2 regions of the Litoribacillus peritrichatus genome follow, and region 1 is predicted to be linked to the other one. Evidence: predicted binding sites of a transcription regulator. Region 1 holds the regulator's gene; the other holds the start of a gene.

Region 1 (5,920 bases):
TCACGATAGGAGTTTTCTGAAAAACGTTGCCAATCGTATTCTGGAGTTGGACCGGGGCAATCTGACGAGCTGGGACTGCACTTATGAAGAGTACCTGGTTCGTAAGGCGGACTGGTTAGCGGCAGAAGAAAAACACTGGCACGAATTTGACCGCAAGCTGGCACAAGAGGAAAAATGGATCAGGCAGGGCATTAAGGCGCGAAGAACCCGCAATGAAGGTCGGGTAAGAGCGCTGAAAGCCATGAGAAATGAGCGCAGTGAACGTAGAAACCGCGTTGGTAAGGCGTCATTTTCGATTTCTTCAGCCGATCGTTCTGGCAAATTGGTGGCGGAGATGGAAGGCGTTTGTCATTCCTATGGTGACCAAAAAATATTTGATAATTTCAACTTTCTTTTAATGCGAGGGGATCGAGTTGGCTTAATTGGCCCCAATGGCGTAGGAAAAAGTACTCTGTTGAAAGCATTACTTGGTCAAATGGCGCCGGATTCAGGTTCCGTTCGAATTGGCACCAAAATGGAAGTGGCTTACTTTGAACAGCTTCGTAGTCAATTAGAACTTGAAAAATCGGTGATTGATAATGTTTCAGAAGGCCGGGACAGCATTACCATTGGTGGTCAGTCTAAGCATATTATTGGTTACCTGGGTGATTTTCTGTTTACTCCGGAACGGGCAAGAACGCCTGTTAAAGCACTTTCCGGGGGTGAAAAAAACCGGGTTCTGTTGGCGCGTTTATTCAGTCAGCCTGCCAATGTTCTGGTGTTGGACGAACCGACCAATGACCTCGATATGGAAACGCTGGAGCTGCTGGAAGAACTTCTGATGGAATTTGACGGTACGATTCTTTTGGTCAGTCACGATCGTTCGTTCTTAGACAATGTGGTCAGTAACTCGTTGGTATTCCACGGAAATGGCAAGATTGAGGAATTGGTCGGCGGTTTTACTGATTGGCAGCGATCAGGGGGGAAATTTAAACACCTTGACTCCGGTAAGTCAGATAAGACGAAAACGCCGGTTGAGTCAGAAGCGGTGGTTAAAAATAATGTACCTGACAAAGCAAAACCCAAAAAATTAAGTTATAAAATTCAGCGGGAATTGGATGAGTTACCTGATCGGTTAGCAGCGCAAGAAACGTTGGTCGAAGCTTTGCAGGAAGAAGTGGCGGCCGCTGATTTCTATCAAAAAGACCATGAATACGTAACCGCCAAGCTGGAAGAAATGTCCAAGGCAGAGCAAACGCTGGAAGACATGATGGAGCGTTGGGTGGAACTGGAGGCCATGGCCGGCGGTGAATAAGCGGCTAAAAGACTGAGTGAGCGTTATACATTTCACTCAGTCTTTTTTGGATTCACTTCAGAACAAGTCTGGGTTAATTTAGCTGACGTGATTGATCTGAAGTGGTCCATTTGAGCGACTAAAAGCGTAAGTCTTTGGTTCTGAGTGGTTATATCCTTACAGCCAGTACGTCGTATTCAGCGTGGTGAATCACGTCTGATGCATGAGACCCTAACAGTAGTGCCAAACCGTGGCGGCCATGACTGCCAACAATCACAAGATCCGCTCCAATCTCTTTTGCTTTGCGGTGAACTTCTGAGTTAACCGAACCTACCACGACGTCCATCTCGACGGTTTCAAGTTCTGTCTTTTCAATGAGTTTTTTCAGGTTTTGTTTTGCATGATCAATCAGTTGATCCTGGACCTCAATGACATCAAATGGGATATCGCCACCAAAAGCAAATGCAAAGGGCTCTATGGTGTGCAGAACATGAACTTTGGAGTCAAAAGCGGTGATGAATCTCTTTGCCGGCTCTATGACTTTTTCCGATTCGTCCGATAAATCAATGGCTAATAAGATTGTGTTATAACTGGACATACAGGTATCCTCAATGAACTCCAGTGTCTGATTCGATGAATTCGACATTAATTCATTCAATTCTTCGAAACCAAGAGAATTTAACTTATTTCTAAGTAGACCATCCAATGTGTCTATGATTCTATTATTGAAGTAAGTGTTTAATGTTTCAACTTCGAGTTTCACCTGAATTCTCGATCTTTACCCTGAGTTAGATCAATTTAGTTGTTTTTCAAAGGTACGGTTAATTATGCAAGTGTGGATGGTAGTAACGTTAATGGCGGCTTTGATGGTTGTTGGATCAATCATGTGGATTATGCCTTCAAAGCATGACAGAAGAATCGCGAAACTTCGGCAGCAAGCGATTGTCTCAGGCATTAAAGTCAAATTAATGAAATATCCAGTCATTAATGTATCTGGCAGGGTAGAAGAAAACTGCCATGAAGGGGCCTCATACAGCTTTGTGGATGTACCGCTCAAAGGCGTAAAAACCGGCTGGATGCTGATACGAAGTGATGATCAGTCCGAACCATTGGACGGGGTGAATGAAAATAAACCCATAGATGGTTGGGGCTGGTACATAAAGCAAGATGAACTTCAGGAAGAAATAATAGCCCACATAATGCAGTTAACTTCAAAATATTCGGAATCACTTTTTGCTGTTTCCATTATGGCCCGCTCAATTTCCATTGGGTGGAGTGAAGCAGGTAACCAACAGGACCTGGATGATTTTAAAGTATGGGCTGCAACGTTAGCTGACTTAATGAATAAGCACTTTGTGAAAGAAGGTGATCATCAAGGCTTAGATGAGATCGACTAAACTTAATATTGGATGTACTGGCAAGGAGAGCATTATGCCGTCAGAAGTAATTGATTATTCGGTGCTTTCACCCGTTGGTAGTGTGGATGTTTTGTCCATGAACGAGGTGAATACACTCAGTGGTTTAAACAAAGGAAAAATGTACGAAATATTCCGCCGATGTGCGTTGGCGGTCATGAACAGCGGTATTGATAATGACGATATAGAACAGCTTGAAAATCAATATCGCGATTTTGATATCAATATTGTGCCCCAGGCGAGAGGCGCGTGTCTGGAAGTTCAGAATGCACCTGCAAGAGCATTCGTAGATGGAAAAATGATTCAAGGGGTGAAAGAGAATTTATATTCGGTCTTGAGAGATATCATTTACCTGAGTACTCAGCTTGATTTGGACGAGTTAGGTCAGGAAGGCAATGGGGCTCAAATTACAGAGGCTGTTTTTCATACTCTAAGGCAAGCCAATGCGCTAAAAGCTCGGATGGACCCGAACATTATCGTTTGTTGGGGAGGACACTCCATTGGCAGTGTTGAGTATGATTACACCAAAGAAGTGGGTTATCAGTTGGGCCTGAGGGGGTTTGATATTTGCACCGGTTGTGGTCCGGGCGCGATGAAGGGGCCGATGAAGGGCGCAAACGTGGCCCATGTGAAGCAAAGAATCCGCACCCCGAGGTACATAGGTCTTACGGAACCGGGCATCATTGCAGCAGAATCGCCAAACCCGATTGTGAACGAGCTGATCATCATGCCGGACATTGAAAAGCGTCTGGAGGCGTTCATTCGTTTGGGCCACGGGATTGTTGTGTTTCCTGGTGGCGCCGGTACGGCTGAAGAAATTTTGTATTTACTCGGCGTGCTGATGGGCAGTGATCACGGACAAGCGTTTCCTGTGTATTTTACGGCCCCCAAAGAGTCTGCGGATTACTTTATTGAAATCGATGAGTTTATTGGCAGTACGTTAGGGCCTGAAGCCCAGAAGCTATATGAAATTATTATTGCTGATCCTGAGCAGTTAGCAATTACTTTAAATGAAAGAATGACTGAGGTGAAAGAGCACCGGAAGTCCATTCAGGATGCATTTTACTTTAATTGGTTACTGAAGATTAATGAGGTATTTCAGGAGCCTTTTGTGCCGACTCATAAAACTATGTCCGAATTGGATTTGCATATGGATCAACCTCCGTATCAGTTGGCATCACAGCTACGGCGGGCAATGTCGGGTATTGTTGCGGGTAATGTAAAAGAACAGGGCATTGCTGAAATACACAAGCACGGTCCCTTTAAATTGCACGGTGATAAAGTATTGATGCAAAAGCTGGATAAGTTATTAAAATCTTTTGTTCGGCAGAAGCGGATGAAGTTGCCGGGCAGCAAGTACGTTCCTTGCTATGAAGTAATTACTGACTGAATTTGAGAGGAACGCAATTTAAAATATAAGCCCGAAAGGGCTTATATTTTTGTCGTTATCAACAGGCTTTAACTGGCGGATTTACTGCCGCAAGGTCTTTGTACGCTGTCTTGCAAGTCAGCAAGTTCGTAAAGTGTGTCCATATCCAGCAATTCGATGTCTCTGCTGCTGTCAATGAATCTCAGGATTTCCTGCTGTTGGAATTTACTGAAAATACGGCTAATGGTTTCAACCGCTAACCCCAGGAAGTTACCGAGATCGTTTCGGGACATGGTTAATCTGAAACGCGTTGCAGAGTAGCCTCGGCGATGAAAACGCTCAGAGAGGGAAACCAAGAACGTAGCTAAACGCTGATCTGAGGTTTTTTTGCTCAGAAGCAGCATCATTTGCTGATCTTCAGATATTTCCTGACTCATGCTGTGAAGAATCTGGTCTCTCAGCTCTGGTAAGTCGTCTGCCAGTGCGTCTAAGCTGTCGTATGGAATGTCACAAACGGTCGTTGTCTCAAGGGCAACGGTCGAGATTGGATACTTCTTCTTAAATAAGCCGTTTAAACCGATCAGCTCACCGGCAAAGTGGAAGCCAACAATCTGCTCCTCTCCGGATGGGCTGGTAACAAAGCTTTTTACACTGCCTGATCGGATTGCTAAAACCGATTGAAAATCATCGCCTTGTCGCCAGATGGTGTGACTTTTCTGGAAGGGTCTGCCGCGTTTGATGATGGCATCTAATCGGTCGACGTCGTGCCCGTCCAGCGAAATAGGAAGGCACAATGAACTTAGAGTACAATCCTGGCAGCTAACGGCCGTTCCACAGCTTTTGACTGAATTTAAGGTTTTTTGTGACATCTTCTGTATCTTCTTTAAGAATTTTTGAGTTTTATATCACATGCGAGTAAACCAATAAAGCACTTAAATAGTGCAAGGATATTTCATCGGCTTACAAATCAAATAATTAGTGATTCTAAATTATAACCATTTGGTCGTTTTTTGCGACGTTAATGATTCATTTTCGAATGATCCATCTTAGAGTGATCAACCTGGCTCTCTTGCATGCCATGATCCATGTTTGAGTGATCCATTTCTGAATGATCCATGCTGGAATGATCGATCGTGCCAGTTGATTCCGAGTGGTTCATATTAGAATGGTCAATCGTGTCATTTGGATTACCATGATTCATATTCGAATGATCTCCGGTTGAATGACCTCCGGCCGAATGATCCATACCCGCATGATTTCCATGTCCAAAGATGTGTTGGCTGTTACCAAAAATAATCCACACGCCCATCAGTATCATAAGTATAGCAGCCACATACCTGACACTTTGATTTCGAATGAAACTCGTCAGCTGTGAAGCGAGCATTCCGGTTAAAAGCATGGTCGGTAAAGTACCCAAGCCAAAAGCAAACATGATCGAGGCTGAACCCATGACCGTTGGGCTGGCTGAAGCAAGAACTAAGGTGCTGTAAACCAGGCCGCACGGAAGCCATCCCCAAAGTAAGCCAAGCATCAGTGCTTTGGGTGGATTGGATGGCGGCAAAAACGGTTTGGTCAGAGGTGAAATAAACTTCCAAATAAACTGGCCAACTTTTTCAATGGAGGTAATCGCACGAGACCAGTCTGCAACGTATAACCCCATAAGGATGATAAAGACCCCTGCGATGATTCTGAGTACCATGCCTATCATCGGGTTGATGTCGGTAAAGAAGGTGCTGATTAAACCAATCAGAACCCCGGCAAGGGTGTAGCTGATAATTCTTCCGCTATTAAAACTCAGTGATAAAGCCAGGCGATTTTTGATCGAACCTTTTGTGTTGACGCCGAAAGCGCCGGTGATTCCGC
Region 2 (5,920 bases), on a different contig from region 1:
GTATTGATCATAGCGGGTGTTTGTAGCTGCAAATTTGTATGTCTGGTATTCGGCAATAGCCCGGCCAACGTGGCCAATATTGAATTTCTTCAGCTCAAGCCCTGGGTAAGCATCCTGAATTGGCTGCCAATAATCCGCGTTGTTCGAGATGCGTTTGGCAATAAGCTTCCATATGCGCTTGTGCTTTTTATCTTTTAAGTTGGCGAGCTTGTTTTCGCCTTGTTGGCCCCGCATTTCATGACGATCCAGCATGGGAAACAACGCTTGATAGGCCACCAGGTTATCATCCAAAGCCTCTACGATTTTTTTGGCTGCGCCGGATTTTCTTTTATTCAAAAATTTGGAAGGGGTGATAATCTCGCTGCCGTCATCACTGCGACGGACTGCTCCGTCAGTAAATAATTTGTCGTAAAGTGGGTTGGATACGTTGAACAAGGCCGGTGAATTACGAGCAATAAAATGGCCTTCATCCAGTGTTCTTTCAACCCCTAACCCGGAGCCCCCTTCGCCAATAGGCAAAGACAGTTGATCAATGGTAAAGCGGTCAGGTAAATGACAGGTGGCGCAGGCGATATTTTCGTTACCAGACAATTGCACATCGTTAAAGAGCATGTCACCAAGCTCAAATAACGCAGGGTTCATTTCGTTTTGATCGGGGGCTTCCAGAGGTGTTAACCCAAGTTCACTGATGTAATTGGAAAGTACGCTGTCCAGTTCAGTGTCCGGGATGGTAAAAACGTAGTCGTCAACATTGCCTTCATTTGCGAAACTGCTGTTTGCATTAAATGCAGTTAATAAGACCAATCCGCAAACAAAACTATTTTTTTTCATGGTTTTAAGCATGGCTATTCCTTCATCTATGCTAATAAAAAAGATTCTCAAATCGTTTTAGTTATAATTAATTTTGTAGTTTTTAAATTTCGTTCATTTTTTAGCAGGTTAATGACAAGCGCTTTACAAAGACATTACGTTGTATTTCGTAATATGTTGTAATGGTTAAAAATTCAGGTGGGGAAATGCCCCACCTTGAAGCGTTCTATGCCGCTTGAATTAAATTCCAGCCAAAGACATCACAAATTTCTGTCGATTCTTTTGTCGGGTTAATCATGGCTGCTTGACCCACCGTTTTTAACATCGGTATGTCTGAAACATCATCGCCATACGCATAACAAAGCGATGGGTCTTGTTGAAGGTCAGAGAGTAAACGTTTGATGTACTTTGCTTTTCCTTGACCAATGGAAGGCTCTGACACTAATCGGCCAGTGTAATGACCTTCGATTTTTTCCAAAGGTGCGGAAATAACGCCGTCGACATTCAATTCCTTTGCAAGAGGGAGTAATAATGGTAAGGCGGAGCCTGACACCAAAATTACGCCATGCCCTGCATCTTTATGCCGATTTAAAATATCTACCACAGGCTCAATAAAGAAGTTGGGTGTCTTCCGGGCTTTTAAATACCATTGATGACTTAATTCATTGATACGATTAACCGAAATGCCTTGAAATATCGAATAATAGAACTCGTTAATGTTTTCTCTGGGTTGTTTTGTTTCTATCATTCGATTCAGTTCAGATCGGTATTCTTCCGATTTCTGAAATAACTCCGGATCTTCTGACCAGAGATATTCAAGAAATGAAAACATGCTTTTAATCGTAATCAATGTATTATCGACATCGAAAAAGGCATACGCCGGATGATTCGGTTGATTATGCAGCCACTTCATTGTCTTCCATCCTTTTTAGTCCTTCTGTTACTGCCGCACTTGCCAGATCCGCTTCTTTTTTCTGAAGGAATTTATTGTCGTAAGTGGTAAATTTGGTCCTGACTGTGGCGCACAGTTCGCCGTTTTGAATGACTGACATTTCAATATCAAAATAAAGAGAACCGCCTTTTTTCTCTTTACTATCTTTAACCTGATAAAGAATGGTGGCAGGCAAGGGGAATAAAAAGCGGTGATACTCGGTATCCAGGTTATTGATTACAAAGTAGCTTGAGCCTTTCATGTCGCCCAGGAAATACTCCTCAGTTACGGCCAGGAAGGTTTGTCTTGCCGCTTCCGTAAGCACCATGCCCTGTACGTGATAACCCGTAACGTGATCGCCCATTTCGTCACAATTTTCATCCAGTAACATGTCTACTTCGAAGAGAGATTCTGACAGTTTTTTGGGGAAGCCCAGCATTGAGTTGCGCTCTTGATGCTTATGAGATAACTCACGACCTGATTTGATTAATGGGTTGAACTCGAACAAAAACTGTTTGGCTTGCTGTTCTGCTTTGTGAAGCAAGTTTCGAGTTGTTTCCTCAGAAAGCCCCTGGCCAAGATAAAAGCGGAAGTTATTTTCAACAGCCTGATCATCTAGCATACTCTCGAGTTCAGAGGCAGTAATGACATTATTTATTTGAGAAAAGTTTTGAAATTTATCGCCAACAACAAAAAATCGATTGATACTCATGGTGAACGTTCCTTATTTCGTTGATTGATTAGCCACGGACAAGGTAACGATTAAAAAGAAACGAGTGTATTTCGTAGTATTGCGTAATATGACAACGGGATGGGATCAATTACAGTGCATTATTTGATCAGTTTTGATATTAATGGTCTATTTGGCAGCTTAAATGAAGTTATTATTAAAACGGGATTAACTTTTAGATAAAAGTGCCATGTAATGGAACGAATTTATTACAAATGTGTAAACTATGAATATAAAAACATCCCCTGAACGTACTATTCTGGATTGCATTAAAACGTGCTCAAACCCATTTGACTCTTCGGAAGCTAACACCTTACAGCGAACGTTGAATGCAATCACGGTTGTTCTAGAGAGTACTTCTAAATTAGACGTTGTGGCTGTACTGGAAAATGAAGAATTAAGGTTAGAAAAACTGCTGGAAGAAGGCGCTGGCTCTATGGTCGGTTACGAGATGCAGTTGGCCGATAAAGATGCTCTATGGAATTGCCGTGCGGCGATAAAATATGTGAAAGAAAACTGAATGATCTCACCCAATGGGTACTTCATTGAGTGAGATGTTCTATGCATGGCTTTATCTGTATCTGGCTTTGAACGTTATTGAATTCCTTTTTCAATCAAGTGCTTGCTGTACAGTTTGTCTGTACCGTTGATGTGGTTCAGTAGCCAGTTGGTTAAGAATTGGCTGACTTCATTGAGTGACTCATGGCCCTCGCGTTTGTATTTTTCTACAAAGCTCTCTACCTGAAGAATCATGGATTCATGCTGTTTTTTGTGGTTTTCAAAATCCGGATAACCGGATTGTTTCATAAAGCCTTCTTCGCGCTCAAAATGAAAACGGGTATAAGCAACCAACTCTTCCAATGCTTGGCGTTCAAACTCGGCGTCTGTGTAGTAATCGTAAGCGGTTTGAAACTGATTTAATAAGTAGATTAGCTTTTTGTGATCATTATCTAACACTTCAATTCCTACACTGTATTCGTCTTTCCAAACGATTTCGGAGTTTGCATTGAACTTCTTATAGGCAACAGGAATCAATATTAAGGCAATGATTAATATCCAGGGAATGGGGTTATTTAAGCCAATTAAAAACCCAAGACCAATGGCTACAATAATCAGGCCGATGGCGGCAGCGAAGATGAGAGCATTAAATCGTTTGGTCATACTAAACCCACTCTTTATTTAGTCAGTTTTAAATGCCGTTCCATAAAAAGAACGATATTTAATCAAAAATTTATTTCATCGAAATTTGAATACGTCTTCATAATTTCAGGCATTAAAAGCACAAATGGCATTAAGGCCGATGCTCCAAGTTTTACATAAAACCAGTCCTTAAACTCAGCTAATGGTTTGATCATTGAGGCAGATCAAAAAGTAGTTGATTCTTTTACTCGGCTATTCGGTTATTGATCGAAGTCATGATTTTTCTTTTCGTTTTTATCCATAGTGTGTTCAAAGCGATACGGATGCACAGAAACGTTCAGTGTTGCTTTCATCAGTGTGCCGGATCTTTCGAACGCCGAAAGTCAAAAAGGTTTGAAGGAATAAGACACGTTGAAAACAGAGAAACATCAGCAGACTGATATGGACTGGTATTGATCGAAACCTGAAACGATCGCAACCCGGAAGTATAGAAAAGGTCTGTGGTGTGTACCTTGATAGCACTGGGGATAATGTCCTATGAAAAAACTCAAGTTTGGATTGTCTGCAATTGGTCTAGCGGTTGGTATGGCTGCGACAGGTTTATCATTGCCTGCGTTCGCAGGTGGCCCAACTATGTCCGAGAAGGATTTTGAAGAAACGAACCTAAAGTACTTCCAGCGTTGTGCGGGTTGTCATGGGGTACTGCGAAAGGGGGCGACGGGTAAGAATCTTGAGCCGAAGAACATGCTGAAGAAAGGTCAGGCGCGTTTAGAGAAGATTATCTCTTACGGGACTGAAGGTGGTATGAACAACTTTGATGATATCTTTAGTAAAGATGAAATCTCCAAGTTGGCTACCTATATTCAGATGGAACCACCGGTGCCACCTGAAATGTCCTTGGATCAAATGAAAGCGCTAACTAAGCAGTTTGTTCCTCTTAAAGACTATCCAACCAAACCTCTGCATGGTCGTAATTGGGAAAACTTCTTTGTTGTGATCGAGCGTGACGCAGGTAAAGCAGCCATCATTGATGGCGATACCAAAGAAGTGATTGACCATATTGACACTGGTTATGCGGTACACGTAATTAAAGGTACTGAGCACCATAAAAAAGATCATGCAAAAGATGTAGGTCGTTTCTGGTACACCATTGGTCGTGACGGCAAGGTGAACAAAATCGACTTATGGCAGAAGCCAGGCAAAATGTTGGTTGCTGAAACTCAGATGGCATACGATGCGCGTGACATCGCGGTTTCCGGTGACGGTAAATACGTGATTGCCGGTGGTTACTGGCCAGCACACTTCGTGATCATGGATGCAGAAACGCTTGAACCGCTAAAAGTTGTTTCAACACGTGGTTACAACACCAAAGGTGAGTACATCAATGAAGCGCGTGTAGCGGCTATCTATACTGCGCCAAATGAGTCTGCATTCATCGTAGCTGTTAAAGAGACAGGAAAGATGTTGCAGGTTGATTACACAGACCTTGATAACTTGACAATCACTGCAATTGAATCCGCAGAATTCCTGCATGATGGATTCTTCGACCCAACCGGTCGTTACTTCCAGATCGCTGCTAATGCTTCAAATAAGATGGTTGTTGTTGATACGAAAGACGCCAAACTTGAGAAGATGATTGATGTTGACAAGCTTCCTCACCCAGGCCCTGGTGCAAACTGGATTGATGAGAAGTGTGGCCCTGTGGGTGGTACAACGCACTTGGGTGTAGGTCTGGTATCTGTGTGGGGTAACGATCCGATCAATCACCCTGATCAGGCGTGGAAGCTTTGTTACGAAGTTGAAACGGATGGTGCCGGTGTATTCATCCGTACGCATGAGAAGTCTGACTACGTATGGGCGGATCAGTTGAAACATCCTGAGCCTGAAGTTCAGCAGTCTGTTCAAGTCTTCGATAAGAAAACACGTGAAATCGTTAAGACGATTCGTGTGACGGAAGAAGAAGGTAAGGCTGCACTTCACATGGAGTTCAACCAGGATGGTACTGAAGTTTGGGTATCAGTCTGGAACCGTGCAGACGCGAAGAACCCAACGGGTGAAATCGTTGTATACGATGCGAAGACTCTAAAAGAGAAGAAACGCATTAAGGGCTTAACCACTCCAACTGGTAAGTTCAACGTGTTCAACCGTGCGAACCACAAAACTTAATTTAAGTTTAACGTTCGCTTAGAGCGAGGTGAGGGTGACCCCTTTACCTCACTCACTGAGTGCGGCCGGAAGTGTGTTTCGGTCGCTCTCTGCTAGTCACTTAAGGGCACCTTCATTCATTTAAGTAACGACATTTTCCCGCC

Evidence for each region. The regulator FNR, encoded in region 1, switches genes on or off when oxygen is low (the NO sensors DNR and NnrR bind a similar motif). The targets are predictions, from matches to a motif close to TTGATNTANATCAA.
Region 2: ABD744_RS04205 (bacteriohemerythrin) is a predicted target of FNR. The motif match lies at 3,826-3,839, and genes of this name have one in related genera.

Annotation. Positions count from the first base shown of each region.
Region 1 is NZ_BAABBN010000012.1:488,352-494,271, reverse strand. It holds gene ABD744_RS18815 (ATP-binding cassette domain-containing protein) at 1-1,294, shown strand, start outside; gene ABD744_RS18810 (universal stress protein) at 1,443-2,036, opposite strand; gene ABD744_RS18805 (hypothetical protein) at 2,101-2,670, shown strand; gene ppnN (nucleotide 5'-monophosphate nucleosidase PpnN) at 2,705-4,078, shown strand; gene fnr (fumarate/nitrate reduction transcriptional regulator Fnr) at 4,147-4,926, opposite strand; gene ABD744_RS18790 (sulfite exporter TauE/SafE family protein) at 5,076-5,920, opposite strand, start outside.
Region 2 is NZ_BAABBN010000004.1:658,754-664,673, forward strand. It holds gene ABD744_RS04185 (cytochrome-c peroxidase) at 1-843, opposite strand, end outside; gene ABD744_RS04190 (HAD family hydrolase) at 1,037-1,723, opposite strand; gene ABD744_RS04195 (AfsA-related hotdog domain-containing protein) at 1,707-2,453, opposite strand; gene ABD744_RS04200 (hypothetical protein) at 2,698-2,991, shown strand; gene ABD744_RS04205 (bacteriohemerythrin) at 3,066-3,632, opposite strand; gene ABD744_RS04210 (cytochrome D1 domain-containing protein) at 4,149-5,777, shown strand.